2 regions of the Delftia sp. UME58 genome follow, and region 2 is predicted to be linked to the other one. Evidence: riboswitches for the same ligand, from Rfam matches in the RefSeq annotation. Region 2 holds a riboswitch; the other holds the start of a gene.

Region 1 (15,060 bases), on a different contig from region 2:
CGGCCAGCGCCATGATGGCGATCTCCAGGTTCTTGACCAGGCGGAACATGCGCGTCTTGTCCCACTTGTCCGTCAGCTGGCCCGAGGTGGCCGAGAACAGCAGGAACGGCAGGATGAACAACGCCCCGATCACCAGCCCCGCCATGGCCGAAGGCAGCCAGGAGACGCTGAGCTGGTAGGTCACCATCACGGTGAGCGCGAACTTGAACAGGTTGTCGTTGGCCGCCCCCGAGAACTGGGTCCAGAAGAACGGCGCAAAGCGCCGCTGGCCCAGCAGGGCGAACTGGTTGGGGTGCTCGTGCGCGGCCGATGGCACGGCGCCGGCCGTTGCGGCGGGGGCAGACGGGCTGCCGGTCTCTTGCTGGAACATCTTGTCTTCCCTCAACGGTTGGTGGCGCTGCCGTGGCCGCACGCATCGGCGCACATTGTGCCCGTACTGCCCATGCGCGCCGTGCCGGCCGCACGCAGCGCGGTGATCACGGGCAGGGCGGCGGCCGCCGCCACCACATGCTTGAGGCTGTGGCCGGACACCAGCCCGGCCGTGGCCTCGAAGACGGCCGCATCGCCCCACTCCAGCAGCTTGGCCGCGCCATACCAGGCGATCACCACGCCCAGGCGCAGCGCCAGCGCGCCATGGCGCGGCGCCACGCAGGCCAGGCCCAGCACCGCCAGCATGCCGCCGCCCTGCACCAGCGCCCAGGGCAGCAGGTTGCCGCCATGCAGCCAGACCAGCACCGAGGCCACGGCGGCGACCAGCATGGCCACCGCGGCGCGCACGGCCACGCGGTCGGCAATGCGCGATTGCAGCGCCAGCCCCAGCATGCCGGCAAAGGCCATGGACATGCCCAGCCGGTCGCCGGCCAGGGTGGCATCGTGGGGTGCCCAGTGGTAGACGGACGAGCCTATGGCCGAACACGCCAGCCCCGTGAAGAACAGCGCGGCCAGCCAGCGCAGGGCCGGCGCCAGCGCCTGGCTACGCCGGTCCAGCAGCAGGCGCGCGCCCGCCACGGCGGCCCAGGCAAAGCCCAGGTTGCTGAGCACATCCAGCGCATGGGGCAGCGCCCCCCAGGTACGCTGATCGGCAAACGCGTGAAAGTCCTGCGGCTGCGGCACGGCGGGGCCAAGCCAGGCGGCCAGCAGCAGCAGGGCAGCGCCCCAGTACAGCGCGCGCAGGGCGGCGGCCGGTGAAATCGATGTGGATGGCATGTGTTGCTCCTCGTGGAAAGTGGGGCGGAGTGTGGCGAGACACCGGCCCTTCAGGCATCGTTTTTCTGCACCCGCCGCGCAAACCAGCACCTCGGGTATCGATAATCGCTACCCATGAGCACCACTGCCGACCTCGTCATCGCCCTCAAGAAGGAACTCAAGGCCGCCCAGATGACCTATGCGGACCTGGCGCGCGCCCTGGGCATGGCCGAGTCCAGCGTCAAGCGCATGCTGGCCAAGGGCGACATGCCGCTGTCGCGCATCGATGCCATCTGCCGCGCGCTGAGCCTGGACTTCGCCGACCTGGCCCGCCGCGTGGCCGACAGCCAGCCGCTGCTGCAGGAGATGACGCCCGAGCAGGAGAACGCCGTGGTCGCCGACCGCAAGCTGCTGCTGATGGCCATCTGCGTGCTCAGCCAGTGGACGCTGGAGCAGATCGTGGCCACCTACCGCATGACCGAGGCCGAAGGCATCCGCTACCTGGCCCAGCTGGACCGCATCGGCATCATCGAGCTGCGCCCCGGCAACCGCTACCGGCTGCGCCTGGCCAAGACCTTCCGCTGGCGCGCGCGCGGGCCGGTGATGGAGTACTTCCGCGAGAACGCCGTGCTCGACTACTTCGGCGGCGGCTTCGACCAGCCGGGCGAAGGCATGCTGATGGTGCACGGCTCCATCGGCCGGCATCTGGCGCCCAGCTTCGTGGAACGCATACAGCGGCTGGCCCATGACTTTTCCCAGCAGCACCTGCAGGACCAGCGCCTGCCGCCCGGCCAGCGCGAGGGCTACACCCTGGTGCTGGCCATGCGCAGCTGGGAATTCACGGCGTTCACGGCGCTTCGAAGAGGCACTGTCTGACGGCGGCTGCAGGACGGCAGCCTGCGCTGCAGCGCCTGGCAACAAGGCTTCACCAAGGCGATACACAAGATTGCAAGACTTCGCGGCGCGGCAACCCGGGATTGACGATGGACCTGCACCATGCAGTCATGGATTCCTTTCACCAGGACTCCAGCCCGATGAACCAAGGACAAGGAGCCGCCATGATTTCCCTTCGCACACCGCTGATCGCCGCCACCCTGGCCCTGGCCGGATGGGCCGGGACCGCGCAGGCCCAGGCCAACGTGACCTATGCGGCGCCGGGCGCCGCCATCTCGGTCCAGTTCGGCGCGCCGCCTCCCATGCGCTACGAGGCCGTTCCGGCACCGCGCCGCGGCTATGTCTGGGCACCCGGCTACTGGCGCCCGCAGGGCCACCGCCATGCCTGGGTGGCCGGCCACTGGGTCAAGGCGCGTCCCGGCTATGTGTACCGCCAGCCCGTGTGGTCGCAGCACGGTGGCCGCTGGGGCTACGCACCCGGCCGCTGGGACCGCGACGGCGTGCCGGACCGCCATGACCGCCGCCCCAACAACCCCTACCGCCATTGATGGGCGCTTGCGCCCGGCATGAAGCCCGCCCCATCGGCGGGCTTTTTGCTGGCAGCGCCGGGCATGCCCACACTGGCTTCATACCAACATATGCATATAAAAGTGGCTCATTAAGTTCCCAGGAAAATATGGGAATTGATTCACCGGATACCCCTGCACACCATGCGCCCCTCGCTTTTCCGCTCCTGGATTCCCGCCGCCGCCGCCGCGGCCCTGGCCGTCTTCGGCTCCACCGCAGCGGTGGCAGCCGATTCGGCGGCTTCGTGGCCGCACCAGCCCGTGACCATGATCCTGGGCTTCCCGGCAGGCTCGGGCGTGGACGTGATCGCGCGCGGCGTGCAGGAGCCACTGTCCCAGCGCCTGGGCCAGCCCCTGATCATTGACTACAAGTCGGGTGCGGCCGGCAACATCGCCAGCGAGATCGTGGCGCGCGCCAAGCCGGACGGCTACACGCTGGCCTTCGGCACGGCCGCCACGCACGGCAGCAATGCCGCGCTGTACAAGAAGCTGCCCTTCGATGTGGAAACCGACTTCGTGCCGGTGGCGCCGCTGATCGATGTGTCCAACGTGCTGACCATCAATCCCAACGTGATCAACGTCAAGAACCTCAAGGAGTTCGTGGACGAGATCAAGGCCAACCCCGGCAAGTACAACTACGCCTCCACCGGCAACGGCGCAGGCACGCACATGGCCTTTGCCGAGTTCAATGCGCGCCTGGGCCTGAACATGGTCCACGTGCCCTACAAGGGTGGCCCCGAGGCCATCACCTCGGTGCTGCGCGGCGAGACCTGCTGCATCATGAACCAGGTCCAGACCGTGCTGCCTCACTACAAGAGCGGCAAGGTGCGCCTGCTGGGCGTGACCACGGCCAAGCCCGTGGAAGTCATCAAGGAAGTGCCCACCATCGCCTCCAGCGGCCTGGCCGGCACCAAGGGCTTCGACAGCTCGATCTGGTTCGGCATCTTCGCGCCCAAGGGCACGGACCCGGCCATCGTGGCCAAGCTCGGCCAGGCCGTGCGCGAGGTGCTGGAGCTGCCCGAGGTGCGTGCACGCTTCGAGTCCCAGGGCAATGCCATCCGCATCGAGACGCCCGAGCAGTTCAAGAAAACCGTGCACAGCGACCGCCTGAAGTGGGCACAGGTGGTCAAAGACGCGAAAATCAGCATCGATTGATGCCGTGCGCGCCCGCAGGCCCTGCCCCGCTGGCGCGCCTTTCCTCGTGAGTTCCTGGTGAGTCTATGTCCCTGACCGAACCGGCAGCCCCGGCCCCTGCGGGCCTGGCTGCCCTTGAAGAACGCCTGCGCGACGACCTCGTCGCCCTGGGCTGGCCTGCCAAGGCCTGGATCCCTCCCTCCACCCGCGACGGCCAGCCCGTGCACGATGTCCTGGTCATCGGCGCCGGCCAGGCCGGCCTGGCCCTGTCGGCCGCGCTGTCCCAGCTGGGCATCGCGGCCGTTTTGCTGGACAAGGCCCCGCTGGACTTCGAAGGCCCCTGGGCCACGACGGCGCGCATGGAAACCCTGCGCTCGCCCAAGGAGCTGACCGGCCCCGCGCTGGGCCTGCCCTCGCTGACCTTCCGCGCCTGGTTCATCGCCCAATGGGGCCGCGAAGCCTGGGCCGCGCTGGACAAGATCCCGCGCCTGCAATGGATGGACTACCTGCGCTGGTACCGCCGCGTGATGCGCTGCGACGTGCGCAACGGCCACCAGGTCACGGCCATCCGCCCGCAGGCCGACGGCACGGTCGAGGTCGATGTGACGGCCGATGGCGCCTCGCGCACCTGGCTGGCACGCCGCGTGGTGCTGGCCACGGGCCGCGACGGCCTGGGCGGCCCGCAGATCCCCGCCTTCATGCAGGGCGTGGACCGCAGCCGCTGGGCGCATTCCTCCGACGTGCTCGACTACGGCCGCCTGGCCGGCCTGCATGTGGGCGTGGTGGGCGCGGGCTCGTCGGCCATGGACAGCGCGGCCACCGCGCTGGAGAACGGCGCCGCCAGCGTGGACCTGCTGGTGCGCCGCAGCGACCTGCCACGCATCAACAAATCCAAGGGCTCGGGCACGCCCGGCCTCACGCACGGCCAGTTCCTGCTGCCCGACACCTGGAAATGGCGCATACGCCACTACATCAACGTGCAGCAGGTGCCACCTCCGCACGGCAGCACGCTGCGCGTCTCGCGCCATGCCAACGCCCACTTCAACCTGGGCTGCGCCGTGCAGAAGGTGGAGCAGGACGGAGACCGGCTGCGCGTGGACACGCCGCGCGGCGTGTTCGTGCTGGACTTCCTGATCGTCTCCACCGGCTTTGCCATCGACTGGCGCCAGCGCCCCGAGTTCGCCGACCTGGCGCCCCATGTGCGCATCTGGAGCGACCGCTTCGTGCCCGAGGCGGGTGCCGAGGACCAGGAGCTGTCGGACTCGCCCGACCTGGGCCCGCTGTTCGAGTTCCAGGAAAAGACGCCCGGCGCCCTGCCCGGCCTGGACCATGTGCACTGCTTTTGCTATCCGGCCGCGCTGTCGCACGGCACGGTGTCGGGCGATATCCCCGCCATCAGCGACGGCGCGCGCAAGCTGGCCCAGGGCCTGGCCTCGCTGTTCTACCGCGAGGACCTGGAACACCACTACGCCCAGCTGCAGTCCTATTCCGAGCCTGAGCTCGACGGCAGCGAATGGACGCCCGCCGACCCCGAAGCCCGCGTGCGGGCCCTGGCAGACAAGACCTGAGATACCCATGACCACCGCCAACGACACCATCGACCGCCTGGCCGGCCTGACCGACCAGTCCCCCGTTTTCGCCACGCGCCGCCAGCGCGACAAGGTGGCCATTGCCACCCAGGCCTGCGAGGACCTGCTGCTGGGCGACGGCCTGGCCGACAGCCTGTCGCGCGCCGAGCGCCTGGTGCTGGCCAGCGAGCAATGCCGCGTCAGCGGCGTGCAGGCCCTGGCCGATGAATACCGCCAGCGTGCCGAATCCCTGGGCGATGCCCTGACGCCCGCGCTGCGCACCGTGCTGGCCCAGCCCGGCGCCCAGACCGGCAATGCGCGCCTTGATGCGGCCCTGCACTTTGTGCGCACCCTGGCCCTGCACCCGGCCGAGAGCGACCGCGCCGCGCTGCTGGCCATGCCCGAGTCCGGCCTGTCCATCGACGACACTGTGCTGGTGGCCCAGCTGGTGGGCTTCATCGCCTACCAATTGCGCCTGTTCGCGGGCGTGCAGGCCATGGACGCGCTGGGCGGCCAGGCCAGCGCACCGGCTGCCGAAGCCGCCGCCGCACCCTTCGTGCACCCCGCCAACCTGCCGCCACCGGGCGAGCCGCTGCGCCGCAACGGCTACACCAGCGAGACGCTGGACTGGACGTCCTGGCTGCCCGTGCTCGACCCCGCCACGGCCACGGCCGAGCAGCAGGCCGTGCTGGACCTGAGCCACCCCAAGGCGCGCACGTCGGACTTCTACCTGCTGCTGGCCCGCCAGCCGCGCGTGCTGTCGGAGCGCTCGCAGGCCTTCAACGCCATCATGTATGCACCCGGCGGCCTGTCGCGCGCCGAGCGCGAGGTGGCGGCCACGGCCGTCTCGCGCTCCAACGGCTGCGTGTACTGCGCATCGGTCCACGCCCAACGCTTCGAGCAGCTGGCCAAGCGCAACGATGTCATGGCCCAGATGTTCGATGACCCCGACACGGCCGGCACCAATGCGCGCGAACGCGCCATCATCCAGTCCTCGCTGGCCCTGACGCGCGCGCCCGGCAGCTTTGGCGCAGCCCAGCTGCAGCCGCTGCGCGATGCCGGCCTCACCGACCAGGAAATCCTGGACATGCTGCATTCGGCCGCGCTGTTCGGCTGGGCGAACCGGTTGATGCTCAATCTCGGCAAGGAGAGGTACATCACCCCCTGAGGCGCTTACGCGCCTTCCCCCGTATGCACGGCGCCCTCTCTCGCTACGCGGGAGGGGGACGACACTCTCGCGGCGGGGCGGCCCTTGCTAGGTGTCCCTGACTTGGGCCGCGCCAGTTTCATGCGCTGTGCATTAAGACGCGGCGCTTCACCTCAGTACACATCCCTGCGGTAACGGCCTTCGACGATCAGGTCTTCGACGGCGGTAGTGCCCAGGATGTCGGCCAGCGCGGCATCGACGCCTGCGGCCATGCCGTCGGCGCTGCCGCAGACGTAGAGCACGGCGCCGTCGGCGATCCAGTCGCGCAGGGGTTCGGCGGCTTCGCGCAGGGCGTCCTGCACGTAGCGGCGCCGGGCCTGGTCGCGGGAGTAGATGAAGTCGGCGCGCTGCAGCTTGCCTGCGGCCAGCCAACCGGAGACCTCGGCCTCGCAGTACCCGTCATGGGCCCGCTGACGTTCGCCGAACAGCAGCCAGTTGCGGTGGCGGCCTGCGTGCATGCGCGCCAGCAGGTGGCCGCGCAGGCCGGCATAGCCGGAGCCGTTGCCGATGAAGATGGCCGGCGCATCGGGCTCGGCACCTGCCTCGTCGCGCGGCTCGAAGGCGCGGTTTTCCACCAGTCTCATGGCCACGGACGTGCCCTGGGCCGCATGCGCCGTCAGCCAGCCCGACGCCACGCCCAGGCCGCCGTCATGGCGGGCCTGGCGCACCAGCAGCCGCACATGGCCGTCCTGCGGCAGCGAGGCGACCGAGTAGCTGCGCGGCAGCAGCGGCAGCAGCGCATCGGCCACGGCCTGGGGCGCGGTGCCGGGGGCGATGTCGCCCGGGGCCGGCAGCACGCTGGCGGCCAGTGCCTCGCCCAGCATGCAGCTCTGCTGGCGCCATTGCACGGGGGCCGAGCCGTCGCATTCCTGGGCAGCCAGCCAGGCCTGCACGGTGGCTGCGCCATGGCGTGGCAGCACCTCGGCCAGCGCACCAGCCCGCCACAGCGGGGCCACGCCTTCGGGCGGTGCCAAGTCCAGCACATAAAGCCCTGCGCCCTGGCTGCCCGCGTTGCACAGGCTGCGCGCCTGCAGCGGCCAGGCAGCAAAGGCCGTGGCGTCGGCAAGCGGCTCCGCCGAAGACGCAGGCAGGGCATCGCACACGGGCAGCACGGCGCCGAAATGCCCTGCCAGCGCCTGCTGCCAGGCATGCCAGGCCTGGGGTTCCTCGCCATCCATCTCGATCAGCGGAAACACGGGCTGCGCGCCCAGGCGGCGCAGTTGGTGGTCCAGCGCATGGCCAAAGCCGCAGAAGGCCGCGTACTGCCGGTCGCCCAGCGCCAGCAGGCCGTATTGCAGATGCGGCAGGGCCGAGCCCGAGGCCGCGCCCAGCAGGCGCGCAAAGCGGCGCGCGGCATCCGGCGGATCACCTTCGCCGAAGGTGCTGGCCACGAAGAGCACGCGCCGATGGTGGCGCAGCTGCTCGGCATCCAGCCTCGCCACGGATTGCAGGCTGGCCGCCATGCCTGCGCCGCGCAGCACAGCCACGGTGGCCACGGCCAGGTGCTCGGCACGGCCGGCCTGGCTGGCGAAGGCGACCAGCACGGTGTCCTGGCCCGCAGGCGCGGACGGTGGCGGGTCCTCCAGCAGCGCCTGGCGCTCCTTGGCCAGGGCGCGCGCCTTGCGCCGGCGGTCCAGGTAGAGCATCCAGCCCGTGATGGCGAACAGGGGCATGATCAGCGAGGCCAGCGTCATGAAGATGCGCCCCGGCATGCCGAAATAGGTGCCCATGTGCAGCGGGTAGATGGCGCCCACGGCGCGGCGGCCCGTGGGCAGGTCGGCATAGCGCTCGTCGCGCTGCACGGCGCCGTCGGGCAGCAAGGCCATCTGGTTGCGCGCGCGCTCATGGGCGGCGTCGGCATCCAGCCAGCTGATCTGCAGGGGCTGGCCCGCACGCTCGGGCAGACGCAGCTGGGCGAACTGCCAGCCATGGGCGATGCGCTCGAAGGCGGCCCAGCCGGGCGCGATGTCGATGGGCTGCTGCACGCCAGCCGGCTCAGGCCGGCCGCCACCGGGTTTCGAGGACGGCGCCGCGGGAGCGGCCACGCGCGGCGGCACGCCGGCCCAGCCGTCCACCGTGCTGCGCACCACGCCAAAGGCCCAGTACATGCCAGTGCAGGTGAACACCACATAGGCCACCAGGGCCCAGGTGCCCGCCACCGAGTGCAGGCCCCAGAGGAAGGAGCGGCCCTTGAGCGCCGGGTCGAAGCTCAGCCAGGTGCGCCATGACAGCGGCCGGCGCGGCCAGCGCAGGTACAGGCCCGACAGCGACAGCATCAGCAACAGGCCGGCCAGCGTGCCCGTGATGGGCTTGCCGTCATCGCGCGACAGCAGCAGCCAGCGGTGCAGGCGCTCCACCCATTCGAAGAACTCCGTGCCGTGCTGCTCAGGCAGCTGCGCGCCCGTGTAGGGATCGACAAAGACCGTCTGGCCCCGGCGCTGGCCGGCCGGCGGCTTGAAGGCCACCTGGGCCGAGCGGCCGGGCTCGGCAAAGACGGTGATGCGCTGGACCACGCGCTGCTCGCCGGCCTCGCGCAGCGCCTGCGCAATCTGTGGCGGCGCCAGCGGCGCGGCATCGCGCGCGGGCACGGTTGCCGTGCCGGGGTTCATCCAGCCCAGGATTTCCTCGTGGAAGGAGAACACCGCGCCCGACAGCCCGATGACGATGAGCACCGTGCCGGCCGTGATGCCGAAGAACCAGTGCAGCTGGAACCAGATTTTCTTGAAAGTCATGGGGGCGGACGAAGGCAGTCAGATGTCCATCGGTGCGCAACGGAGCATCAGTACGGAGCGGTGCATGGGAGGCGGGCAGAGGGTAGCTGGCAGCAGGCAGTGGTCGTGCATGGCGGCCGTTCGCCAGCCCCGGGCGGCGTCGGCCGGGGCCAGGGAGGGAGGGCGCCATCAGCGCGAAATTCTAAATTGTTCTCATTTACCGCATGTTGCGCGCAGGCGATGGCCCGCAGACCGACCTGGGGTTTACGCCTAGCGGCAGCAGCACGGGCCGCCCCCTAGAATCGCCATCTGCAGGAGAGCAGGCGGGCGCCACGGTGCCGGCCTCACCGAAGGCGCAAACTCCCATACACGCTCAGGTTCCGTACTGCAAACTCATCATGCCGTCTGGAGAGCCGCCGCGCGCAAGGCGCGGCGCACCGAAGGAGCAAGCCCCGTCCCCATGGACGGCGGTGAATCTCTCAGGTACCAAGGACAGGGGGAGCGGCAGCTGCGTCACGACGGACGCCGGCTGCTTGCTATTGAATCCATAGCTACCAGCTTCCGCGTGACCGGCACATGCCTTTGAAAGGGCATTGTCATGCGCGTCATCGTTCTCGGAGCCGGCCTGATCGGCACCGCCTCGGCCTACTATCTGCAATCCCTGGGTCACGAAGTGACCGTCATAGACCGCCAGGCTGCGCCCGGCGCCGAAACCAGCTTTGCCAACGGCGGGCAGATCTCGGTCAGCCATGCGGAGCCCTGGGCCAACCCAGGCGCACCGCTGAAGCTGCTCGGTTGGCTGGGCCGGCAGGACGCACCGCTGCTGTTTCGCCTGCGTGCCGACATGCGCCAGTGGCTCTGGGGCCTGTCCTTCCTGCGCAACTGCACGCCCGCGCGCACGCGCCACAACATCCAGCAGATCGTGCGCCTGGGCACCTACAGCCGCGAGGCGCTGCAGCAGCTGCGGTCGGACACCGGCATCCAGTACGAGCAGCGCATGCAAGGCATCCTGCACTTCTACACGAACGCCCGCGAGTTCGAGGGCGCGCTCAAGCCCACCGAGCAGATGCAGGCCCTGGGCTGCGACCGCCGCCTGATCGATGCCGACGAAGCCGTGCGCCTGGAGCCGGCCCTGGCCCATGTGCGCGGGCAGATAGCGGGCGCCACCTTTACGGCCGAGGATGAATCGGGCGACGCCAACCTCTTCACACGCGAGCTGGCGCGCATCGCTGCCGCCACAGGCGTGCAATTCCGCCATAGCCACCATGTGACGGCGCTGCGCACCACGGGCGCGGGCGCCAGCCGCCATATCGACCATGTGGAGATGACCAATGCCGAGGGCCGCTACGAACGCATCCAGGCAGACGCCTATGTGCTGGCCATGGGCTCGTTCAGCCCGCTGCTGGCCCAGCCGCTGGGGCTGCGCCTGCCCATCTATCCGGCCAAGGGCTACTCCGTGACCCTGCCGGTACTGGACCCCGCCAAGGCCTATCAGGTCAGTCTCACGGACGACGAGTTCAAGCTGGTGTTCTCGCGCTATACGGGCGCTCAGGGCGACCGGCTGCGCATCGCGGGCACGGCGGAGTTCAACGGCTACGACCGCAACCTGGACCCCGTGCGCTGCGAGGCCATCGTGCGGCGGGTGCAGCAGCTGTTCCCCGGCGCCGGCGATGCCGAACGCGCGCAATTTTGGAGCGGCCTGCGCCCCGCCACGCCCAGCAATGTGCCGCTGATCGGACGCTCGCCCATCGCCAACCTGTTCCTGAACACCGGCCACGGCACGCTGGGCTGGACCCATGCCTGCGGCTCCGGCATGGCGCTCGCCGACCTGGTCAGCGGCAGACAGCCGGCCGTGGATTTCGATTTTCTGGGAGCTGCAGTCATGGACCCGGATCGCAGCGCAGGCACGGTGCGCCCGCGCGCGGTCTGAGGTGCAGACGGTGTGTACCGTGTGTACGGCGTGTACGACGCCTAAGCAGTGAACACCGTCAACACTCCGGCGAAGCGGTGCAGGCGGGCGTCCATGATCTCGGCTTCGGCGACGAAGCCGATCAATGGCACATCGCCCAGTGCGTGGCGCAGGGTGCGCAACTCGGCATCGGGTCCGCCGAACAGGCCACCGCCGCGCCCCCGGCAACTGATGTAGATGGCGCCCCGGATGCGGGGCTGTGCCTCGCCTTCCGGAACTGGTTCTTCAGGCTCCGCCGCATCGCGCAATGCGGCGCCCAGTTGCAGCAGTTCCTGGCGCGCCACCTGGGCCTGGCGGCGGCAGAAGATCACCGAGTGCCCGGCCTCCACGGCCGAGGACAGGGCCACGCCCTGGCGCAGCGGGTCCAGGCCGACCAGGGTCAGTACCTGGGCCTCTTCGGTCAACACGCCGTGGGCCAGGCCCCGGCCCGGCGGCGCAATGGCCGCCAGCGTGGTGCGTACCGTGGTCAGCGCGGGCTGCCAGTCGCTGCCTTCCAGCTCCACGCCCAGCAGTTGCAGCAGGCGCTGCAGGGCCGGATCGCCATCGAGCCCGGTGACCAGGGCGCCACGCGCCTCGGTGATCTCCAGCCCCTCGCCCAGCGGCACACAGCCCTGGGCCATGCCCGTGAAGCAGGGCACGCCCGCACCGAAGGCCACGCCTGAAAAGCCTCCGCTAAAAATGCCGCGCGCATCCGCATGCTGCGCATGCAGGTCCTCGGTACGGCAGGCGATCTGCACGCCCTCCACGCCATCGTCCCCGTCATCGCCCACGCCGCCGAACAGCAGGCCGGACTCGGTGCGCTCGGACAGCTCGTACAGCAGCTCGGCCAGCTCGGGCTGGCCACCTCCGGCATGGACCAGGGCCGAATGGGCCGTGAAGCCGGCCTCGCCGCCAGGCGCATGCAGGGGCGCCAGGCCCGAATACAGGCGGTAGTGGGCAGCCGGTACATCGAGCAGCATCACCGCGAGTGCGGAGCCGGACAGGTATTCATGCGACATGGCCAGTACGCCGCCGGCCGAGCAGCCGGCCCAGTCCGCCACATGGGGCAGGGCCCTGGCCAGATGCTGCAGCAGCGGCCGTGCGCAGGCGGCATGCGCATGGGACAGATACACCAGTCCCAGACGGGGCCGCTGCGCGTGGCCGGGCCCGGCCATCTGCGAGCGCAGTTGCTGCAGCACCGCGTCGGCCGCGGTACGCCAGTCGGAATGGCTGGCATGGCCTACAGGAAACAACGACATACCAACCTTCCTTCTAGCCCTGCCAGCGCCCGGCTTGCGGGGGGCACGGGCCTAGAGCGTGTTATGCACTAGACCATCCATGGGTGCCACCGTCCCGCTCAGCGCGGTGGCCGACTCTTGACCGGCGCCTTGCCTGCGGCCGGAGCCTTGGCTGCTGTCTTTGCGCTGGTCTTTGCCGCCGTCTTCCTGGCCGCTGCCTTGGCTGGCGCCTTGGAGGGAGCCTTGGCTGGTGCTTTCGCAGGCGCCTTGGCGGCCTCGACCGGAGCCTTGCCCGCCGGTGCAGCCGCCGCCTTGCCTGCCTGCGCAGCAAAGGCGCCCGCCTGGGCCGTCATGCGGTCCATGGCGGCCTTGGCGATGTCGCCGGCCATGCCGGTGGCGCGCTGTGCGGCAGCCACGGCCTCGGGGGCCATGGGTTCGGCCATGGCCTTGGCGGCGATCTGCTGGAATTGCTGGGTCAGTGCGCCCCACCATTGCATGGCCTGGCCCATGGCGGCGGCCTGGGCCGGCCCATCCTTGGGCGCAGAAGCCCCAGGGCCGGAGGCCTTGCCGCCGGCATCCGCGGATGCAGCGGCCGCGGCAGCAGCAGGCGGCTCGGCAGGGGGCTGTGCGGGCGCGGCCTGCGGCTTTTCCTGCTTGCCGGCCTTGCCGGCGGAGGACATGGGCCAGTCCGAGTGGTCGGACTGCCCCGCGCTGGCGGTGCCTTTGCCCGCAGTGGCAGCAGCGGTTGCGGCCGCAGCGGCGGGGAACTGGAAGGCCTGCGCCAGTTCGCCCATGCTGACGTTCATGCCCTGCAGGGTGGACAGCGTCATGCGCTGCACTTCCAGGGCCTGGATGGTGGCGGCCAGCGCCTTGCCGTTCTGGTCGAGCCAGAACTGCACGGCCTTGAGTTCGGTGATGCGCTTGTCCACCTCTTCGATGCTCACCGTGGGCGCCACCCATTCGGGCAGTCGCCCCAGGGGCCGGGCGGTGGCCGATCCTGCGCTCTGGGCCAGGCCCTGCAGGAAGTCGAAACCGGGGATGAACTTGCCGAAACCGAAGGAGGACGCGTCACTCATGGCAGCACTCGCTAGGACTGGGTTGGAAGAGCATGCCGGCGAAGGATGCCGGCCATGCTCCCAGCTTAACCCAGGCACACGCCAAGTCCACGGCAAGTCATGCGCATGCGGCTGCGCACAAACCCGGTGCAATGGCGCTGGCTCAGTGCGAATGGCCGGCGTGGCCGCCGCCGTGGCCCGCTGCCGGGGCAGCCGCCGCGCCGGGCGCCATCGCGCGCACGGGGACCTGCAGGCTCAGGCGCGAGGTCTCTCCCTTGGCGTCCTTGAACACCAGGGTGATGGGCACCTGGCTGTCCTTGAGCAGCGGGCTCTTGAGCTGCTGCAGCATGACGTGGTAGCCGCCGGGCTTCAGATCCACGGCCACGCCCTTGGGCAGGTCCAGGCCGTCGATGGCGCGCATGCGCATCACATCGCCTTCCATCTTCATTTCATGCACCTCGGCCACGCCGGCTGCGGGCGATTCCACGCCCACCAGGCGCAGCGGCTCCTCGGCCGTCAGGCGCATGAAGGCGCCCGTGGCCTGCTGGCCCGGCACGCTGGCACGCGCCCAGGCGGCGTCGGCCTTGACATGGGCGGCATCGGCATGGGCATGGGCCAGGCCCATGGACAGGGAGGCGGCGATAAGGAAAGGGGTGGTCCATTGACGCAGTGTCATCACGGTTTCTCCAGAAATTTCAATTCATTGCAGCACGGTCTTCGTGCATTGCAAAAAGGGTTGGCCAGGCGAAAGAGGCAGGGATTGAATCCGGGAGTCACCGGGGCGGTGCGCGGGCCTGGGGCAAGGCCGGCATGGCCACGCTGTGGACGGAGGCCGGGTACGCCAGTGGCTGCGCATCTGCCGCCAGCGGCGCCGGGACCGCCATGCACAGGCCCGGCGGCGGCGCCAGCGGGGGCAGGCACAGCGGGCAGTCGATGCCGTGGCTGCCGGCCAGGGCATTGTCCTGACCGGCCGGCGAGGGCACCCAGACCGATTCGCCAGCGGCCGAGCACAGGCGCTCCCAGCCCGAGGCGCGCGCCAGCGGCGCAAACGCCGATGCCAGCGCCACGCACAGCCACAGCCCCAGCACCCAGCGGGCGCAGGCAGCCAAGGTGGAGGGCAGGCGAAGCGGCATGGCGCCATTCTAGGGGTCTGCCCCAGTCGTCATCTCCGGGACCGCGCCATGCCCTGCCCGCCCCTACCATCGCAGGCGCGCACCCTCGCCTTCACCACAAACAACCCAAGGAGACACCCATGCTCACCCTGTGCGGATTCGCGGCCAGCAACTACTACAACAAGGTCAAGCTGGCCCTGCTGGAAAAGCAGCTGCCCTTCAACGAGGAACTGGACTGGCTGGGCGAGACCGACACGGCGCTGTCGCCGCTGGGCAAGGTGCCGTACCTGCGCATCGACGACGGCCGTGGCCTGTGCGAATCGGCCGCCATGGTCGAGTACGTGGAGACGCTGTCGCCCTCGCCGGCCCTGCTGCCGGCCGACGCCTTCGAGGCCGCCAAGGTGCGCGAGCTGTGCGTGTACCTGGACCTGCACCTGGAACT
Region 2 (15,060 bases):
TGTGCAGCTGCTGCTGGAGCAGTCACTGGCCACGGCCTTGCAGCAGATCCCACGCGATGAACCACTCTACGGTCTTCTGCTTTGCTACACGCATGAGGACCTGGCCGCAGCCTGGCCGCCCTTTCTGGTCTGGGGGCGCGAATCCTATCGGCGCGCGGTGCTGGAGCGTGGCGAAGAGGTTCCGTATTACCTTTGGGCGCCGGACGAGATACGCGGCATGGGCGATGCCGACGAGCACTGGTTCTCCGATGAGGCGCTTGGCGAAGCCTGCCTGCTGCATGGCCAGTTGATGGAGATGAAGCAGAGCAATGCCTCGGCCATGCGGGTGCTCAGGCACATGCTGCCCTTGCTGGAGAGCATGGTCAGGCAGGCGGGTCTGCCTGTGACCGATGATTTCGTGGTGGCCTTTGCCGACAACACGGGCGAGATCGATCCCTTGAAGGCCATGAAGGCCCGTCTGCCGGATGCGCATTGGGCGTTGCTCAAGCAGCGCGGCCTGGTGTGAGGTCTTTCGGGTTCTGAAATGAAAAGGCCCGCCGGATGGCGGGCCTCCGTGCAGTGCCGGCTTGCAGTATTGCCGGCGCCTTGCAGGGCGCTCAGGCGCTCAGGCGCTCAGGCGCCCAGGTAGGCGCGGCGCACGGCGTCGTTGGTCAGCAGGTTGGCGCCGGTGTCTTCCAGCACCACCTTGCCGGTCTCCAGCACATAGCCGCGGTCGGCGATCTGCAGGGCGCGGTTGGCGTTCTGCTCGACCAGGAAGACCGTGACGCCGGCCGTGCGGATGGTCTGGATGATCTCGAAGATCTGCGCAATGATCAGCGGCGCCAGGCCCAGTGTGGGCTCGTCCAGCAGCAGCAGGCGGGGCTTGCTCATCAGCGCGCGGCCGATGGCCAGCATCTGCTGCTCGCCGCCCGACATGGTGCCGGCGCGCTGGTGGGCGCGCTCACGCAGGCGCGGGAAGAGGCCGAACACATGTTCGATGCCGGCCTCGATCTGCGGCTTGTCCAGGAAGAATCCGCCCATCTTCAGGTTGTCCGTGACCGTGAGGTCCGAGAAGATGCGCCGTCCCTCGGGCGAGACCGCGATGCCCTTGCGCATGATGTGGTGCGAGGGCAGCTGGGTGATGTCCTCGCCCTCGAACGAGATGCGGCCCGAGCTGGCGCGCGGGTTGCCGCACACCGTCATCAGCAGCGAGGTCTTGCCGGCGCCGTTGGAGCCGATCAGCGAGACGATTTCGCCCTGGTTGACGTGCAGGCTCACGCTGTCGACCGCGCAGATGGCGCCGTAGTGGGTGGAGATGTTCTCCAGTTGCAGCATGGCAGGCATCAGGCTTCTCCCAGGTAGGCCTTGATGACCCGTTCATCGTTGCGGATGGCGTCCGGCAGGCCCATGGCGATGGGCTTGCCGTACTCCATGACGAGGATGCGCTCGGACACGCCCATGACCAGGCCCATGTCGTGCTCGATCAGCAGCACGGCAATGCCGTACTGGCGGCGCAGCTGGTCGATCAGGCCCTGCAGGTCCTTCTTCTCCTGCGGGTTCAGGCCGGCGGCGGGTTCGTCGAGCATGAGCACGCGCGGCTTGGTGATCATGCAGCGCGCGATCTCCAGGCGGCGCTGGTGGCCGTAGGCCAGGTTGCCGGCCTCGCGGTTGACGAACTCGCGCAAGCCCATGACGTCCAGCCAGTGCAGGGCGCTCTCGATCTTTTCCTCTTCGCTGCGGCGGTAGCTTGCCGTGTTGAACAGGCCCGACAGCAGGTTGACGCCCGAGCGGCGGTGCTGTGCCACCAGCAGGTTTTCCAGCACGGTCATGGACTTGAACAGCCGCACGTTCTGGAAGGTGCGCACCACGCCGTGGTTGGCCACGTGGTGGCTGCTGCGGCCCTCGATGGCGCTGCCGTCCAGCGTGACGGAGCCGCTGCTGGGCTGGTAGAAACCGCTGATGCAGTTGAACACCGTGGTCTTGCCGGCGCCGTTGGGGCCGATGATGGCAAACACTTCCTGCGGGCGCACGTTGAAGCCCACATGGTCCACGGCCAGCAGGCCGCCGAAGCGCATGCACAGGTCTTTGACTTCTAGCAAATACTCGCTCATTGCCGGCCCTTGCTGCTTTCTGTTGTCCCAAAAATCATGGTGTCGGCATGCCTCATGAGCGCACCTCCACATGGTGGCGGCGCATGGGCAGCAGGCCCTGCGGGCGCCAGATCATCATCAGCACCATCACCAGGCCGAAGATCAGCATGCGGTACTCGGAGAACTCGCGCGCCAGCTCGGGCAGCACCGTCAGCAAGATGGCCGCGATGATCACGCCCAGCTGCGAGCCCATGCCGCCCAGCACCACGATGGACAGGATCAGCGCCGATTCGATGAAGGTGAACGATTCGGGGTTGACGATGCCCTGGCGCGCCGCGAAGAAGGCGCCGCCCAGGCCGGCGAACATGGCGCCCAGCGTGAAGGCGGACAGCTTGATCTTCATGGGGTTCAGGCCCAGGGAGCGGCAGGCGATCTCGTCCTCGCGCAGCGCCTCCCAGGCACGGCCAATGGGCATGCGCACCAGGCGGTTGGAGATGCACAGCGTGACCACGGCCAGCAGCAGCGCCATCAGGTACAGGAAGATCACCATGTGCAGCGAGCTGAACTCCAGCCCCAGGAACTGGTGGAAGGTCGTGCCGCCCTCGGTGGAGGCATTGCGCGTCATCTCCAGGCCCAGCACCGTGGGCTTGGGGATGCTGGAGATGCCGTCCGGCCCGCCCGTGATGCTGGTCAGGTTGACCAGCATCAGGCGGATGATTTCGCCGAAGCCCAGCGTCACGATGGCCAGGTAGTCACCGCGCAGCCGCAGCACCGGAAAGCCCAGCACGAAGCCGAACATCGCGGCAGCGGCGCCGGCCAGCGGCAGCGCTTCCCAGAAGGACCAGCCGGCCCAGTGGAACAGCAGCGCATAGGTGTAGGCGCCCACGGCGTAGAAGCCCACGAAGCCCAGGTCCAGCAGGCCGGCAAAGCCCACGACGATGTTCAGGCCCAGGCCCAGCATCACGTAGATCATGGCCAGCGTGGCGATGTCCACCGCGTTGCGGCCCGCGAAGAAGGGCCAGGACACGGCGATCAGCAGGGCGGCCAGGATCAGGCCGTTGCGGTGGCTGGGGCGTGCGTGCGGCAGCGAGGGCAGCGAGACCTTGGGCATCTTCGCCGCGATCAGCGGGCGCAGCAGCTGCACCAGGAAGACCAGGGCGCAGGCCCAGGCCACCACCGTCCAGTCGGGATTGATGATGGTGCGGGTGCCGGCGCGCTCCAGGTGCAGGCCGAAGATGGGCGTGACGACCACGGCGGTCATCACCGTGGCGATCAGGGCGTCGCGCAGGTTCAAGGTGGGTTTGGCTTTCATCAGACCTTCTCCACTTCAGGCTTGCCCAGCAGGCCCGTGGGGCGGAACAGCAGGATCAGCACCAGCAGGCCGAAGGCCACGATGTCCTTGTACTCGGACGAGATGTAGGCTGCCGCAAAGGTCTCGGCCACGCCCAGCAGCACGCCGCCCAGCATGGCGCCGGGGATGGAGCCGATGCCGCCCAGCACCGCCGCCGTGAAGGCCTTGATGCCGGCCAGAAAGCCGATGAACGGGTTGAGCTTGCCCACGGCCAGCGCGATCAGCACGCCACCCACGGCCGCCAGCATGGCGCCCAGCACGAAGGTGAACGAGATCACGCGGTTGGTGTCGATGCCCAGCAGGCTGGCCATGTGCATGTCCTGGGCGCAGGCGCGCGAGGCGCGGCCCATGCGGGAATGGCGGATGTACAGCGTCAGCAGCACCATGAGCACGATGGCCACCACGATGATCAGGATGCGCGAGTAGGGCACATAGATCTCGAAGCCACCTTCGGCGCCGAAACGCAGTGCGCCCGGCAGCAGCGAGGGCACGGCCATGTCGCGCGCGCCCTGGCCCAGGGCCACCCAGTTCTGCAGGAAGATGGACATGCCGATGGCCGAGATCAGGGCCACCAGGCGCGGGCTGCGGCGCAACGGCTTGTAGGCCACCTGCTCCACCACCAGGCCGTAGACGCCGGTGACGAAGACCGACACCACCAGCATCAGGCCGATGATGGCCCACACGGGCAGGCCGCTTGTCGTGCCGATGGCCGACAGCGTGACCAGGCCGATGTAGGCGCCGATCATGTAGATGTCGCCGTGGGCGAAGTTGATCATCCCGATGATGCCGTAGACCATTGTGTAGCCGATGGCGATCAGGGCATAGATGGCGCCCAGGGACAGTCCGTTGAACAGCTGCTGTATCAGCTGAGGTAAGAGTTCTGACATGGTGTAATGCCGCCCCAAAACAGGAAAAGGCCTAAAAGGCCAGGATGCAGACAACCGGGACACGCGTAAGCGTGCCCCGGCCAGTCAACGAGGGGGATTACTTGGCAGCGACCGACTTGCTGCCGTCCTTGTGCCATTCGAACACCTGGAAGTCGAAGGACTTCAGGTCGCCCTGCTTGTTCCAGCCCACCGAGCCCAGAACGGTCTCGAAGTTGGACTTGTGCAGGTGGTCAGCCACCTTGGCGGGGCTGTCGCCCACGGCCTTGATGCTGTCCAGCAGCACTTGCGTGGCGGCAAAGGCGGTCAGCTGGAAGGCGCCCGAGGGATTGCGCTTCTTGTCCTTGAAGGCCTTGACCACGGCGGCGTTCTTGGGGTTGGCCGAGAAGTCTGCGGGCAGGGTCACCAGCATGCCTTCGACGGCGTTGCCGGCGATGGCATTGACTTCGGGGTTGCCCACGCCTTCGGGGCCCATCATGCGGACCTTCAGGCCCTGCTCGGAAGCCTGGCGCAGCAGCAGGCCCATTTCAGGGTGGTAGCCGCCGTAGTAGATGAAGTCCACGCCGGCGCTCTTGAGCTTGGTGATGACGGCGGAGTAGTCGCTGTCGCCGGCGTTGATGCCTTCGAACAGGGCCACTTCCACGCCGGCCTTCTTCAGGTCGTCGCGCACGGAGGAGGCAATGCCCTGGCCATACGACTGCTTGTCGTGCAGCACGGCAACCTTCTTGGGCTTGGCCTTGTCCAGGATGAACTTGGCGGCGGCCGGGCCCTGCTGGTCATCGCGGCCGATGGTGCGGAAGATGAAGTGGTAGTTCTTGCCGTCGGTCAGGGCCGGGGAGGTGGCCGAGGGGGTCACGACGACCACGCCTTCGTTGTTGTAGATCGGGGCGGCGGCAATCGATGCGCCCGAGCAGACGGGGCCGATCACGTAGCCGATCTTGGCGTTGACCACGCGGTTGGCGGCCACGGGGCCTTGCTTGGGTTCGCAGGCGTCATCGACGGACACCAGCTCGATCTTCTTGCCATTGACGCCGCCAGCCGCATTGGCCATTTCCACGGCGGTGTTCACGCCTTCCTTGACCATGTCGCCGTACTGCGTCAGCGGGCCGGTGGTGGGAACCACCATGGCGATCTTGATTTGCGCATGCGCTGTGGAGAACAAGGCGGCACCAGCCAAACCCAGGGCGGCGACGACGGTGTGCATGCGGAACGGAATGCTCATGGGTACTTCCTTCAACTTTGGGTAAAGCGTTCTGAAAAGCGCGGTGGCTCCTGTAGGGGCGATCCGCGCAAAGAAGCACAGGTTAATCTCCTGGTTACCAATGGCAACAGGGTATCCCGGGGCTGGCGCGGCTGCAGGCTTTTCGCTAAGGGCTGGATGCCATCGCAGGCTGCTTGTCAGCGCCGGTTTTGGGCGACGAAAACGCCTGATGCCGACGGTGCACCCGGACGGTGCTTCATGAAACCAATATGACCGACTGCAAGAAGGGGAAACACGTACACGGAATGTTGCATCGCAGCAACGCGCCAGCGGGCGCCGGTCTCCGTGTTTCTGCGGTGGATCAAAACGGCACGGCGGATTCGAAACGCAGCGTTTGGCCCGACAGGGGATGCGCCAGCTCCAGCTGGTGCGCATGCAGCAGCAGGCGCGGCGACAGGGCGTGCACGGCGGCATCGGCATAGAGCGCATCGCCCAGGATGGGATGGCCCAGCGCCGCCATGTGCACGCGCAACTGGTGGGTGCGACCCGTCACGGGCTGCAGCTGCATGCGCGTGATGGGAGCGTCCCTGCCTTCGGTGGCTGCTGGCATGGCGCGCCACAGGGTCTGGCTGGGCTTGCCTTGCACGGCGTCGATGATGCGCAAGGGGCGTCGCTCCCAGTCGGCGGCTATCGGCAGATCGATGCTTTGCCAGTCGTCGGCCTGCTGCTCGGCAGGGCGGCCGGCGACCACGGCCACGTAGCGCTTGTGCACGCGGCGCTGCGCAAAGGCTTCGCTCAGGAGGCGCTGGCCGGCCAGGCTGCGCGCCATGACCACCAGGCCCGAGGTGGCCTGGTCCAGCCGGTGCACGACCAGCGCATCGGGCCAGCGCTGCAAGGCGCGGCCGCTCAGGCAGTCCTGCTTGTCGGGGCCGCGCCCGGGCACGCACAGCAGGCCGGAGGGCTTGTCCAGCACCAGCAGCTCGGCGTCCTCGTACAGGCAGGAGACACCTGCATCGGTATCTGCATCGGCAGCAGTACCAGCACCGAGGCACTCCTGCCGCCATTCAGCGCTCAAGCCGCTCACCGTTCATTCAGGAGCCTGTGCACGGTGGCGCACAGCTCCTCCACGTCATTGGGCTTGTGCACCAGGGCCCGGGCGCCTGCGGCCATGGCGGCCTGCTCGATCTCGGCGGTGATGTAGCCCGAGGCCAGGGCGATGGGCAGCAGGGGCTGGATGGACAGCGCCTCATACACCAGGTCGATGCCGCTGTAGCCGGGCATGTTGTAGTCGGTGACCAGCAGGTCGTAGTCCTGGGGGGCGGCGCGCAGCGCCTCGGTGGCCTCGTGCGGATCGGTGAAGCCGCTGACCTGGTAGCCGCGACGGCGCAGCAGGCGCTGCACCAGGAAGACCAGGGCCTGGTCGTCGTCCACGTACATCACATGCTGCTGCGCGGCCTGGGGGTCGGGCAGCAGGGCGAACTGCGGGCCGGTCGGGGTTTCCGCGGCTGCCAGCGGCTCCGGCAGGCTGGGCGGCGTTTCGGCCGCGGGCGCCTGGGCTGGTGCGTGCTCGGCGGGCGCCAGGGCGTCGGCCGGGGGAAAGTACAGCGTGAAGCGGCTGCCTTGCCCTGGAATGCTGTACACGTCCACGGCGCCGCCGTGGTTGCGCATGACGCCGTGCACCACGGGCAGGCCCAGGCCCGTTCCCTGGCCCACGGGCTTGGTGGTGAAGAAGGGCTCGAAGATGCGCTGCAGCGTGCGCGCATCCATGCCGGGGCCGTTGTCCTGCACCGACAGCGCCACGTAGCTGACGGGCGGCAGGCCCAGGCGCTCGCACAGGCGCTGGTCGGGGCGCACCAGGTCGGCGTCCATCTGGATCAGGCCGCGCCGCTCACCCAGGGCGTGCATGGCGTTGGTGCACAGGTTGAACAGGGCCTGCTCCACCTGCATGGCGTCGGCCAGCATGGGGGGCAACTGCGGCGGCACATGCACCTGCAGCTCCACGGCGGGCGGCAGGGTCACGCGCAGCAGCCGCGCCGTGTCGCCCATGACTTCGCGCGCCTGCACGGGCTTGCGCTGGGGCGGCTCGTTGCGGCTGAAGGTCAGGATCTGGCGCACCAGGTCGCGTGCGCGCCGGCCGGCCTTCTCGATCTCCTGCAGGCTTTCGATGGCTGCGGCATTGCCGCCGCAGTCGGCCTTGGCCAGTTCCACGTTGCCCAGGATGGCGCCCACGATGTTGTTGAAGTCGTGCGCAATGCCGCCGGCCATGGTGCCCAGGGCCTGCATCTTGTGCGATTCGCGCAGCTGGTCTTCCAGCTCGTTGCGCTGGGCCTCGGCCTTCTTGCGGCTGGTGAGGTCGCGCGCGAACACGGTGGTGGTCTCGCCGCCGCTGTGGTGCTCGAAGGAGACACTGACCTCGACCGGAATCTCGCGGCCGCTGGCCGTGCGCGCCGTCATCTCGCCCAGCACGGCCTGCGTGGTCAGCGGTGCAAAGGACAGGGCCTGTGCCGCATCGGGCAGGAAACGCTCCAGCGGACTGCCCAGCGCGTCGTGCGGCGGGCACAGGAACAGGGCGGCGGCCGTGGGATTGAAGACGGTGATGCGCTGGTCCGAGTCCAGGCAGATGATGGCGTCCAGCGCCGAGTTGATGACCGATTCCAGCCGCCGCTCGCTCAGGAACAGCTGGTGGTTGCGCTGCTGAAGCGCCAGGCGCTCGGCCAGCAGCGGGCCCTGGTCCACCACGGCGCAAAGGTACTGGGCAATGGGCGGGCCGCTTTGCTGGGGGATGGCGATGCAGGCCACGTGCAGGTCGGCGCGCAGCTGGTGCTGCTCGGTGATCTCGAAGCAGACCTCGTGGGCCTCGGTGCGGCCCAGCTCGCGCGCGGCGGAGAAAGTCCTGCGCACGCGCTCGGCATCGTCGGGGTGCACGAAGGGCGCGAAGTTCACCAGCAGCCGGTCATGCTCGGAGGGCTGGAAGGCGCTGTGCGCCATGGCGTTGGCCTGCACCACCATGTCGTGCTCGTCCACCACCAGCAGGGGCAGGGGAATGCTGGCGAACAGGGCCTCGAAGCGCTCGGAGGCGCTTTCGGCCACGGCCTGGCTGTAGTCCAGCACGCGGTTCTGGATTTCCAGTTCGCGCTGGTAGTTGCGCAGCTCGGCCACCAGGGCCTGCAGCGGGTCGTCTACGGGCTGGAAGAGGGGGAAGCGTTCGACGGGGGGCAGGTCGGCGCCGGGCGCCAGCAGCGCATGCAGGGGCAGGTGCTCGTCGTCGCGAGGCGGATCGGAATGGTCTGGGCTGCTCATCGCGTGCTGGCGCTGGGGAAAGCGGCATATGCCGCACAAATCCTGGTGGCCCGCGCACGGCGCCCGGCAGGTTGACCGGGGCCCGGCGCGGGCAGGGCCGCAGTGTACGCGCGCCGGGCGGGGCGCCACAAGCGCCCCTTGGGGTGACAGGTGCTTCAGCTCAGGTAAGCGTCCACGGGGATGCAGCTGCAGTACAGGTTGCGGTCGCCGTAGACGTTGTCCACCCGGCCCACCGGGCACCAGTACTTGGACTGGCGCAGGGCAGCCACCGGGTAGGCGGCTGCCTCGCGGCTGTAGGGGCGGGCCCATTCCGAGGCCAGCAGGGTCTCGGCCGTGTGCGGCGCGTTCTTGAGCGGGTTGTCGTCCTGGGGCAGGCGGCCCTGCTCGATGGCGCGGATTTCCTCGCGGATGGCGATCATGGCGTCCACGAAGCGGTCCAGCTCGTACAGGCTTTCGCTTTCGGTGGGCTCCACCATCAGCGTGTTGGGCACGGGGAAGGACAGCGTGGGCGCATGGAAGCCGTAGTCGATCAGGCGCTTGGCCACGTCCTCGGCCATGACGCCCGTGCTTTCCTTGAACTGGCGCAGGTCCAGGATGCACTCGTGCGCCACATGGCCGTGCTCGCCTGCGTACAGCGTGGGGTAGTGGTCGCGCAGCCGGGCGCTGATGTAGTTGGCGCTGAGGATGGCGGTCTCGGTGGCCAGGGTCAGGCCCTGGGCGCCCATCATGCGGATGTACATCCAGCTGATGGGCAGCACGGCCGCATTGCCCAGCGGTGCGGCACTGATGGCACCCGTGCCGCCCGCAAGGCCCGCCGTGGCATGGCCGGGCAGGAAGGGCACGAGATCCTCGACCACGCAGACGGGGCCCACGCCCGGGCCGCCGCCGCCGTGCGGGATGCAGAAGGTCTTGTGCAGGTTCAGGTGGCTGACATCGCCGCCGAAGCTGCCCGGCGCGGCCAGGCCCACCAGGGCGTTCATGTTGGCGCCGTCCACGTAGACGCGGCCGCCATGGTCATGCACCAGCTTGCACAGCTCCTTGACCTGGGTCTCGAACACGCCGTGCGTGCTGGGGTAGGTGATCATGATGCAGGCCAGGTTGGCACTGTGCTGCTCGCACTTGGCCGCCAGGTCCGCCATGTCGACGTTGCCGTTGGCGTCGCAGGCGGTGACCACCACCTGCATGCCCACCATCTGCGCGCTGGCGGGGTTGGTGCCGTGGGCGCTGCTGGGAATCAGGCAGACGTTGCGGTGCGACTGGCCCCGGCTCGCGTGCCAGCCCTTGATGGCCAGCAGGCCCGCGTACTCGCCCTGGCTGCCGGCATTGGGCTGCAGGCTGATGCCGGCGTAGCCCGTGGCCTGGCACAGCCAGTCGCGCAGCTGCCTGTCCAGTTCCGCATAGCCCTGCTGCTGGTCGGCCGGGGCAAAGGGGTGCACCTGGGCGAACTCGGGCCAAGTGATGGGAATCATCTCGCTGGTGGCGTTGAGCTTCATGGTGCAGGAGCCCAGCGGGATCATGCTGCGGTCCAGCGCCAGGTCCTTGTCCGACAGCTGGCGGATGTAGCGCAGCATGGCGGTCTCGGAGCGGTGGGTGTTGAACACCGGGTGCGTGAGGAAGTCGCTGCTGCGGCGCAGGCCGTCAGGGATCAGCGGCTCCACGCCCTTCTCGAAGGCGGCGAAGCCGGGCAGCGGCTGGCCGTCCTTGGCAAACACCTTCCACAGCAGTTCGACATCGGCGCGCGTAGTGGTCTCGTCCAGCGAGATGCACAGGTATTCCTTGAAATACACGCGCAGGTTGGCGCCCAGCGAGCGCGCGCGGGCGGCGATGGCCTGGGTGGCCGCACCCGTGTGCAGGCTCAGCGTGTCGAAGCTGGGCACCTCGCGCAGCGGCGCGCCCAGCTCGGCCAGGCCACGCGCCAGGATGGCCGTGTACGAGGCCACGCGGCGGGCGATGCGCTCCAGGCCCTCGGGGCCGTGGTAGACGGCGTACATGCTGGCCACGACGGCGGGCAGCACCTGGGCCGTGCAGATGTTGGAGGTGGCCTTTTCGCGGCGGATGTGCTGCTCGCGCGTCTGCAGGGCCAGGCGGTAGGCGGGCTTGCCGTGCACGTCCACGCTCACGCCGACCAGGCGGCCGGGCAGGGAGCGCTTGAACTCGTCGCGGCAGGCCATGAAGGCGGCGTGCGGGCCGCCGGCGCCCATGGGCATGCCAAAGCGCTGGGTGGTGCCCACCACGATGTCGGCACCCCATTCGCCGGGCGGCGTGATCAGGGTCAGCGCCAGCAGGTCGGTGGCCACGATGAAGGCGGCCTGCCTTGCATGGGCCTTGTCCACGTCGGCGCGCAGATCGTCGATGCGGCCGCTGGTGGCGGGGTACTGGGCCAGCACCGCGAAGTAGTCGCCCTCCATCAGCTGGTTCCATTCCTCCAGCGAATTGGCCAGCAGCACCTCGATGCCCAGCGGCGCGGCGCGCGTCTGTATCACCTCGATGGTCTGGGGGTGGGCATCGCCGGCCACCACGAAACGGTTGCTCTTGCTTTTGACGGAGCGCTTGGCCAGCGTCATGGCCTCGGCGGCGGCCGTGGCCTCGTCCAGCATGGAGGCGTTGGCAATCGGCATGGCCGTCAGGTCGCAGACCATGGTCTGGAAGTTGACCAGGGCCTCCATGCGGCCTTGCGAGATCTCGGCCTGGTAGGGCGTGTAGGCCGTGTACCAGGCGGGGTTCTCCAGAATGTTGCGCAGGATGACGCCGGGCGTGTGCGTGCCGTAGTAGCCCTGGCCGATGAAACTCTTGAGCAGCTGGTTGCGGCCTGCCAGCGCCTTGAGCTCGGCCAGCGCCTGGGCCTCGGTGGCCGCTGGCGGCAGCGCCATGGGCTGGTGGCGCCGGATGGAGGGCGGGACGATGGCGTCGATCAGCGCATCGCGCGATGCCGCGCCAATGGCGCCGAGCATGCGGGCCTCGTCTTCGGGCGCTATGCCGATATGGCGAGCCACGAATTCGGTGGCGTTCTCGAGGGCGGCAAGGGGCTGGGTGGAGGACATCAGCATGGAGGGACCTGTCTCAAAAGCTGAAAAGCGCCAGGGCGGGCCCTGGCGCCCGTCCTGGCCGGAAAGAGGCGTCAGTTGCTCTGTGCGAAGGCCGTGTAGGCGGCTTCGTCGAGCAGCGCGGCCAGCTGGCCTGCGTCGCTGAGCTTGACCTTGAAGAACCAGCCTTCGCCCAGCGGGTCGCTGTTGGCCAGGGAGGGGTCGTCGCGCAGGGCTTCGTTGACTTCGACGATCTCGCCGCTGACGGGCATGTAGACATCGGCGGCGGCCTTGACGGACTCGACCACGCCGGCCACATCGCCCTGGTTGAAGCTGGTGCCCACGGCGGGCAGATCGACGAACACCACGTCGCCCAGCGCATCCTGCGCGTGGAGGGTGATGCCGACGATGGCCGCGTCAGGGTTGGCGGCGTTGATCCATTCGTGGTCCTTGGAATACTGGATGCTCATGGCTTGCTCCGATAGAAACTGAAAAAAACCTGTGAAAGGCGGTTTGAGAAAGGTCAGTGCGCACTGTAGCGGCATGCGATGGCAGGAAAAACGAATCCGCCGAACTCGATCCACGCCAAGCGCGCAGGCTGTCCTCAACCGCGGTGATAGCGGGGCGCCACGAAGGGCGTGGCCTGCACCTGCATGGGCACGGCCTTGCCGCGCACCATGGCCTGCAGCGTGGTGCCGATGGCGGCGCTGCCCGGCTCCACATAGGCCAGTGCCACGGGCTGGTTCAGCGTGGGCGACAGCAGGCCGCTGGTGACCTGGCCGACCTTGCGGCCGCTGGCGTCCAGCAGCTCCGTGCCTTCGCGCACGGGCACGCGCTCCAGGGCCACCAGGCCCACGCGCTTGCGCGTGAGCAGCTCGGGCGACTGCAGCTGGGCCAGCACGGCGGCCGCGCCGGGAAAGCCGCCTTCGCGCTCGCCCCCGATGCGGCGGACCTTCTGCACGGCCCAGTTCAGGGCGGCCTCGGCCGGGGTGGTGGTCGTGTCCAGATCGTTGCCGTACAGGCACAGGCCGGCTTCCAGGCGCAGCGAATTGCGCGCGCCCAGGCCCACGGGCCTGACTTCGGGCTGGGCCAGCAGGGCACGGGCAAAGGCCTCGGCGTGGCCGGCGGGCAAGGAGATCTCGAAGCCGTCCTCGCCGGTATAGCCGCTGCGCGTGATGTACAGCTCGGCGCCTTCCCAGTCGAAGTAGCCGCCCGTCATGAACACCAGCCCGGCCGTGTCGGGCAGTAGGCGCTCCATGGCGACTGCTGCCTGCGGGCCCTGCAGCGCCAGCAGGCCCCGGTCGAACTGGGGCTCGATTTCGCAGCGCTGGCCGATGCGGGCCTCTATGTGCGCCAGGTCTTCGTGCTTGCAGGCGCCGTTGACGATCAGGAACAGGTCGTCCTCGCGGCGCACGAACATCAGGTCGTCCAGAATGCCGCCCGCATCATTGAGCAGCAGGCCGTAGCGCTGGCGGTGTTCGCCCAGGCCCAGCACGTCCATGGGCAGCAGCGATTCCAGCGCGGCGCCGGCATCCGGGCCGCGCAGGCTGATCTGGCCCATGTGCGAGACATCGAACAGGCCTGCCGCCTCGCGCGTGTGCAGATGCTCGGCTATCAGCCCCTGCGGGTATTGCACGGGCATGGAGTAGCCGGCAAACGGCACCATGCGAGCGCCCAGTTCCTGGTGCAGGTCGAACAGCGGGGTCTTGAGCAGATCGGTGGTGGAGGCAGCGGTCAAGGAGGGACTCTCTTTTCGGCAAGGGGCAAGGCACAACGCCATCCCGGAATCCCGGGATGTCCTGCCCTGCTGTCCGCTTTACCTGAGAGATTCACCCGCACCTTCCATGCGTGGGGCTTGCTCCTTCGGTGGATGGGGCACACCGCCGTGCCCTGCATCTCTCTCCAGCTAGGAACGCCTGCGGCCGTGGCGGCAGGCGGTGCCAGTCCTTTTGCCTGAGCGTTCGGGACGAACCCTGCGCCTTCGGCGGTGCCGCTGCCTGTGACCATTGCGGCCGGGCGGGCACTCTCTCCTGACCGGCGCATTCTAGCTGCGGCCGGCCCCTGCGCGGCTGCGGGATTTCCGCGGGCCGACTGCAGCTCCATGCGCTTGCCTGCATGGATGCATTTGCAAATTGCATAACTGTCTAAAAAATCTCCTACATTGAGATGCATCGATATATGAAATCTCGTGAGCGAGAAGGAAGAAGCGCACATGCAGCAGACGCTGGGAGACACATTGGCCTGGCCGGCACGTTACCTGCCGAACAAGGAAGCCCTGGTCGCGTGGGAGGGCGGCGAGCGCCGCGCCTGGACCTATGCACAGCTCGATGCCGAGGTCAACCGCCACGCCCACGGCCTGGCCGAGCTGGGCATAGGCCATGGCGACGTGGTGGCGGCCTTTCTCTACAACACGCCGGCCTTTGTCTTCACCATGCTGGCGGCCGCGCGCCTGGGCGCCATCTTCAACCCCATCAACTACCGGCTGGCGGCGCAGGAGCTGGCCTTCATCCTCAAGGACGGCGCCGCGCGCGCCCTGGTCTTCGAGCAAGAGGGCGGCGAGGTGGCCGCACGCGCCCAGGCCCTGCTCAAGGCCGAAGGCGGGGGTGGCCCTGGCACGGGCGTCGAGCACTGGATCTTTGCCGACGATACCCAGGCCGACGCGCTGCCGATCTGGGCCACGCAGCGCCTGTCCGCCCTGGCCAGCGGCCGCAGCAGCGCGCCGCCACAGGCCCATGTGCGCGAAAGCGATCCTTGCATCCTCATGTACACCAGCGGCACCACGGGCCGGCCCAAGGGCGTGCTGCACACGCACCGCAGCAAGCTGGCGCACAACGCCCTCATGCACCAGACCATGCAGTTCACGCGCGACGACGTGGGCCTGGCCATGGCGCCGCTCAACCACACGGCCGAGCTGCACACCAGCTTTTTGCCGCGCCTGCAGGCCGGGGCCACCCAGGTGCTGCTGCGCCGCTTCGACGTGACCGAGGCCTGGCGCCTGATCCGCGAAGAGCGCGTGAGCTTCTTCTTTGCCGCGCCCACCATGGTCACCATGCTGCTGGCCGACCCCATTGCCTCGCCTGAGCAGGCGCCCGCGCTGCGGCTGGTGGAGTACGGCGGCGCCTCCATGGCGCCGCACCTGATCCGCGAATGGACGCGCAAGGTCGGCAGCGACCTGGTCCAGGTCTACGGCACCACGGAAATGGGCCCCTGCATGTCCGTCCTGCTGCCGCGC

What was found. A riboswitch is a leader RNA that binds a small molecule or an ion and turns the genes downstream of it on or off. The one in region 2 is predicted to bind glycine.
Region 1: it holds a riboswitch for glycine, as region 2 does, so the genes downstream of both, A9976_RS03265 (D-amino acid dehydrogenase) here and gcvT (glycine cleavage system aminomethyltransferase GcvT) in region 2, are expected to answer to the same signal.

The regions. Positions count from the first base shown of each region.
Region 1 is NZ_LZZV01000012.1:32,000-47,059, reverse strand. It holds gene A9976_RS03305 (MFS transporter) at 1-370, opposite strand, end outside; gene A9976_RS03300 (hypothetical protein) at 382-1,206, opposite strand; gene A9976_RS03295 (helix-turn-helix transcriptional regulator) at 1,321-2,061, shown strand; gene A9976_RS03290 (YXWGXW repeat-containing protein) at 2,244-2,627, shown strand; gene A9976_RS03285 (tripartite tricarboxylate transporter substrate binding protein) at 2,790-3,800, shown strand; gene A9976_RS03280 (SidA/IucD/PvdA family monooxygenase) at 3,866-5,347, shown strand; gene A9976_RS03275 (peroxidase-related enzyme) at 5,355-6,515, shown strand; gene A9976_RS03270 (sulfite reductase flavoprotein subunit alpha) at 6,668-9,286, opposite strand; glycine riboswitch at 9,661-9,771, shown strand; gene A9976_RS03265 (D-amino acid dehydrogenase) at 9,864-11,195, shown strand; gene A9976_RS03260 (FIST N-terminal domain-containing protein) at 11,237-12,472, opposite strand; gene A9976_RS03255 (PhaM family polyhydroxyalkanoate granule multifunctional regulatory protein) at 12,571-13,527, opposite strand; gene A9976_RS03250 (copper chaperone PCu(A)C) at 13,670-14,182, opposite strand; gene A9976_RS03245 (hypothetical protein) at 14,280-14,639, opposite strand; gene A9976_RS03240 (glutathione S-transferase family protein) at 14,759-15,060, shown strand, end outside.
Region 2 is NZ_LZZV01000014.1:145,081-160,140, reverse strand. It holds gene A9976_RS06280 (hypothetical protein) at 1-505, shown strand, start outside; gene A9976_RS06275 (ABC transporter ATP-binding protein) at 613-1,314, opposite strand; gene livG (high-affinity branched-chain amino acid ABC transporter ATP-binding protein LivG) at 1,323-2,090, opposite strand; gene A9976_RS06265 (high-affinity branched-chain amino acid ABC transporter permease LivM) at 2,143-3,381, opposite strand; gene livH (high-affinity branched-chain amino acid ABC transporter permease LivH) at 3,381-4,307, opposite strand; gene A9976_RS06255 (branched-chain amino acid ABC transporter substrate-binding protein) at 4,405-5,526, opposite strand; gene A9976_RS06250 (RluA family pseudouridine synthase) at 5,867-6,580, opposite strand; gene A9976_RS06245 (PAS domain-containing sensor histidine kinase) at 6,586-8,805, opposite strand; gene gcvP (aminomethyl-transferring glycine dehydrogenase) at 8,961-11,852, opposite strand; gene gcvH (glycine cleavage system protein GcvH) at 11,924-12,298, opposite strand; gene gcvT (glycine cleavage system aminomethyltransferase GcvT) at 12,433-13,608, opposite strand; glycine riboswitch at 13,626-13,744, opposite strand; glycine riboswitch at 13,760-13,871, opposite strand; gene A9976_RS06225 (fatty acid--CoA ligase) at 14,041-15,060, shown strand, end outside.